2 regions of the Lepagella muris genome follow, and region 2 is predicted to be linked to the other one. Evidence: riboswitches for the same ligand, from Rfam matches in the RefSeq annotation. Region 2 holds a riboswitch; the other holds the start of a gene.

Region 1 (2,414 bases), on a different contig from region 2:
TGGAAATTGGAAAAGTGTCTTCAAGGGATTCCGTTAAAAATCATGCAGTTGATAGAATCATTTGACAGCTTTCCTATTGTTATCCAAAAATGATCCTGTTGATCTCTTCAAGTTCATCATTTGAAAAAGAAACATTATCGACGCATTTTAAAGAATCGGCGAGTTGATTGACTGAGCTGCTGCCAACAATCACGGAAGTCACCCGATCATCTTTTAAAACCCAGGATAATGCCATTTGGGCAAGAGTCTGACCTCGTTCCCCAGCTATTATTTTTAATGCATTCAGTTTATTGATCCATTCTGGAGTGATTTTCTCTTGCTTGAGAAATTTATTTTTAGCAGCTCGTGAATCTTCAGGTATACCATTAATATATCTGTCGGTTAGCATACCCTGTTCCAAAGGAGAGAATGCAGTGAATCCCACTCCGTTCTCCTTGGCTTGAGTAAGTGTGCCCGCTGATTCGACCGTTCTGTCGATCATATTATATCTTCCTTGATATATGAGGCATGGCACGTCATGATTATTAAGATAGGTAAATGCATATTGGGTCGCCTCAAATGGCCATTTTGAAATACCTATATAAAGGGCTTTCCCGCTCCGCACTATGTCTACAAGAGCCTGGAGTGTCTCTCTGACAGGAGTGTCGGGGTCAAAACGATGACTATAGAAGATATCAACATAATCGAGGTTCATTCTTTTAAGGCTTTGATCAAGGGATGCCATTAGATATTTCCTGGATCCACCGATACCATAGGGACCTTTCCACATATCATAGCCTGCCTTAGTGGTTATTATCATCTCATCGCGATATGGACGAAATGACGACTTCATGATTTGCCCGAATGTCTCCTCGGCAGACCCGTAAGGAGGGCCATAATTATTTGCAAGATCAAAGCAGGTTATTCCATGATCAAAAGCATAGTGAAGTATTTTGCGGCAATTTGATAGAGTGTCGACTGCCCCGAAGTTGTGCCATAATCCTAATGAAACTCGAGGTAGTAAAATTCCACTCTCGCCACATCTCATATATGACATGCCGGATTCATATCGGTCTTCAAGAGGGGAATAGATGTTTTCTGTCATGGGAGTATATTGTTTAATATGGTTGTAAACATTGATATGAGATGACTAAATAACGATTACAAAAAAGATAAATTGTTAAATCTATAGAAAAATAAATGTAGGAACAAACATCTAAATGATTGCTGATAGAGTAGAATAAGGGCGATTAACGCAAAAAAAAGATTTTTCATTTTACATGGTATTTTTGCTTAAATAAAATAAAATACATAACTTTGCAACACCGAAATAGAGGAACAGGTTGAAATTTCCTGACAGTCTCGCTACGGTAATAGTCCGACCCTCTTTTAAATCAATCATTAAGATTGCTAATAATAATTTGTTTTTCTTCGAGGATGAGAAAACATATACTGACATCATTAATCAGCATGCTAAGTATCGTCCCGGCTCATTCAGTCGGGACGAATGCATATATATCGGTATCTGCTTCTGATATTCCAGATGGCAGAAAGTCTGTTGATACAGTAAGTTCAGATTTACCGAATATTGAAGTCAAATCATTGAAGAATAAAAAGAGGGTCAGTTCATCAACACCTCAGTATAATCTGGATTCAGAAATTATCAGGCAGACCGGCATCACCGATATATCAGAAGCCATGCGAAGACTCCCTGGAGTGAATCTGCGTGATTATGGAGGAGCCGGCGGATTGAAAACCGTCTCCGTAAGAGGCTTGGGTTCAGAGCATACGGCAGTCATCTATGACGGGGTCTCGTTGAGTGATTGTCAGAGTGGGCAGATAGATCTTTCCAGATATTCCATAGATAATGTGAGATCGTTGTCGTTGTATTCAGGAGATAATGACGATATTTTCTTGCCGGCAAAGGCAGCCGCCTCAGCATCTTCGCTTTATATATCATCGTTTACCTCTACTGATGATGCCGATTTTCACTTAAAGTCTCAAATGAAGATCGGGTCATTCGGTTATTATAATCCATATATAAGGTTGGGTAAGGGTAATGATAATGATAGGGGATTTTCATATTCTGCAAATGCCGAATACATCCATTCTGAGAATGATTATCCATTTATCCTGACAAACGGAGATCTGATTACCCATGAGAAGCGTGAAAACTCACGTATGAATTCATGGCTTGGGGAATTTAACGGGATGTATAGATTTGGGGATTCTTCAAGAATTGTTGGAAAGGTCTATTATTATGACAATTCAAGGGATCTACCAGGTCAGGTGATATATTATGTGAATGGCAGTAATGAACATCTGAGAGACAGAAATTTTTTCGGACAGTTTCAATATAAGGGAAGGTTATCTTCAAAATTTTCATTGGCATCAACTGCAAAATTCAATTGGTCGTCTTCCCGATATACAGACAT
Region 2 (2,414 bases):
ACAACATCATTTGTGGGTTCAAACAACTTGTCAACCTTGTCATGCCTATCATTTCCCCTTCTGTTGAACATATAGTTGAATGCAAAGGAGTTATGCTCATTGAGTTCATAGTCAATTCCGGCATTGATCATGGTCAAGGGGCGATTATATACCCTTATTGTCCGCGCATGGTTTGTCATCTCGTTGCCTGACGATGGGAGCCATGAACCGTCCCAGGAATATTTGCGGTATGCCGTGTCGACAGTCTCGCTATGATCAAGGGTGTGGGATATGTTGATTCGGGAGGCGATATCACCCCATCGTTTTGAGTATATGGCAGAGAAAGCCAGTGAGTGGGAATGACGTTCCGCCTTACCATACACTTTGTTCTGCATGGCTCCTGTCTGGATCTCTTTGTCGACAGCGTTGTAGGATACCCCTAAGAAGAACATGTCGGCCCATCCGACATTATTTACGCCCGCTTCAAGTTGTCCGAATATGGAGAGATAGTCGTCGTGGAAACGCCGGCGGTCAGTGAGTATGTACCGTTCTTCATCCTCGTCCCATATCTCCACCCCTTTCATCTTGTAGTCGTTTTTGGAGTAGTTGACCCCTACTGTGGGGCGTAGTGCAATTGCAGTGCGGGGTATGAACCATTGTCCTGTCAGATCGGCGGTATGCGTATGAAAAGATCCGATGCCATAGGATGCATCCAGGAAATTCTGACGTTTTTTCTTGGTTATGATGTTGACGGCTCCACCCAATGCGTCGGCACCAAGGTGAGAGGGGACCACGCCTTTATAAAGCTCCACACGTTCGACTATATTCAGGGGGATATTTTCCAGCGATACCCCGGAACCTTTTGACTCCAGGGGCACTCCGTCAATAAAATAGCGTATGGAATTGCCCGACATGCCGTTTATGGTCAGGTCAAAGTCAGAGCCGACTCCCCCTTCACGGCGCACTTTCACTCCGGCTGTGCGATTGACAAGATCGTTGATGGTGACCATCCTGTTTATGTCGGGGGCTATTTCCAGGGCATTTACTGCAAACACCCCCTCTTCAAGTTTTCGGGCAGCAGATTTTCCAAAGACTTTCACCTCATTGAGATCAACAGATTGTCGATCTTTAATGGAGTCATTGCCATGGACAGTGGATTGCGCCAGTGCCGGCAGTTGGCTGACGAGAATTGTGGATAGGAATAAAAGAGATTTCATTCCGGTAGTCTGCTTGCTCATTGACTGAAAGATTTGTAGGCATTATCACGCAGCAGACCGTAAAAGCACTCCTCTATGCCGGGGATGACATGGAAAAAGTAAAAGCGCATTGACGTTTTGTGGTGATATAACCCGAAAACTACAAAACTATATGTTGTCCTGGCAGGTCTCCTGACTTATCCTGACTTCCCGGCGCCTTCCCATCGTTGACAGCGACAGTGGCATTATGCCGGGAGTTGTGGTAGGAATTACAGTAGCGGGTCTGTTCCGGATTTTCACCGGATTCCCTTTTCACGCATTGTGCGCACCAGAACGTGGCGCAAAGTTACAACTAAAATCTAAAATCACAAAATTCACAACCGTTTTTTTGAAGCCGGTCGTGAGGGTGGGGTTGGGATAATCCTATGGTTTCCCAATTTCCCTGGCTTCGCGGAATAGAATGGGATCGACATGGCAATATCCGTCAGGATTCTTATACAGATAGTCCTGATGATACTCTTCGGCAGGATAGAAATTGATAAGTGGTGAATGTTCCACAGCAATCGGTTTGTCATAATGGGTCTGTAGGGCGGCTATTTGGGATTCTATTACCGCAGAGTCTGCTGAGTCGGTATAGTATATTCCGGTGCGGTATTGCGTGCCTATATCCCCTCCCTGTCTGTTGATGCTCAGAGGATCAATACTTCTGAAATATAGCGACAGTAAAGAGGAGAGCGACACTTTTTGATCATTGTATACCACCATGACGGTCTCAGCAGCATTGGTGATGCCTGTGCATACAAGTTTATATGACGGATTCTCCACAATGGAGTTGGCGTAACCGGCGGTAGCAGAGACTACGCCCGGCACTAAAGAAAACAGGTGGGCGGTTCCCCAGAAGCATCCTCCTGCAAGGTATATGGTCTTATTCATATTTTTAGTTTTAATAGAGTGGTGAATTTATTTTTGGAGATGCCGGATTCTAAATGAATAAGGGGGTAGCGGTCAGAGTAGCGTGTAGCCTCCTGTGAGCGGCGCGCCGTTGCCCCATTCACATTCAGTGGAGGTGGCATAGTTGAAATTGTATTTGGCGATGCCGAGGTCGATGAGGTTCTTGGGGTTGGAATCGTCCACGCGGGCGCAGAGCGCGTCGCCGGCGCTGTCATGGCGCAGGAATATGCGGGTGGGTCGCTTGTTGAGTGCGGAGGGGGCACATGCCACTGCCTCAAGCCCGACGGT

What was found. Region 2 has a riboswitch for cobalamin ahead of E5331_RS11260 (TonB-dependent receptor domain-containing protein). Riboswitches for the same ligand answer to the same signal wherever they lie in the genome.
Region 1: another riboswitch for cobalamin. It lies ahead of E5331_RS04785 (TonB-dependent receptor plug domain-containing protein); the one in region 2 lies ahead of E5331_RS11260 (TonB-dependent receptor domain-containing protein).

Annotation. Positions count from the first base shown of each region.
Region 1 covers NZ_SRYB01000005.1:16,872-19,285, reverse strand. Annotated here, with positions in the region: gene E5331_RS04790 (aldo/keto reductase) at 80-1,084, opposite strand; adenosylcobalamin-variant (AdoCbl-variant) riboswitch at 1,296-1,373, shown strand; gene E5331_RS04785 (TonB-dependent receptor plug domain-containing protein) at 1,417-2,414, shown strand, end outside.
Region 2 covers NZ_SRYB01000015.1:98,132-100,545, forward strand. Annotated here, with positions in the region: gene E5331_RS11260 (TonB-dependent receptor domain-containing protein) at 1-1,217, opposite strand, end outside; cobalamin riboswitch at 1,341-1,523, opposite strand; gene msrA (peptide-methionine (S)-S-oxide reductase MsrA) at 1,599-2,108, opposite strand; gene E5331_RS11270 (nitroreductase family protein) at 2,181-2,414, opposite strand, start outside.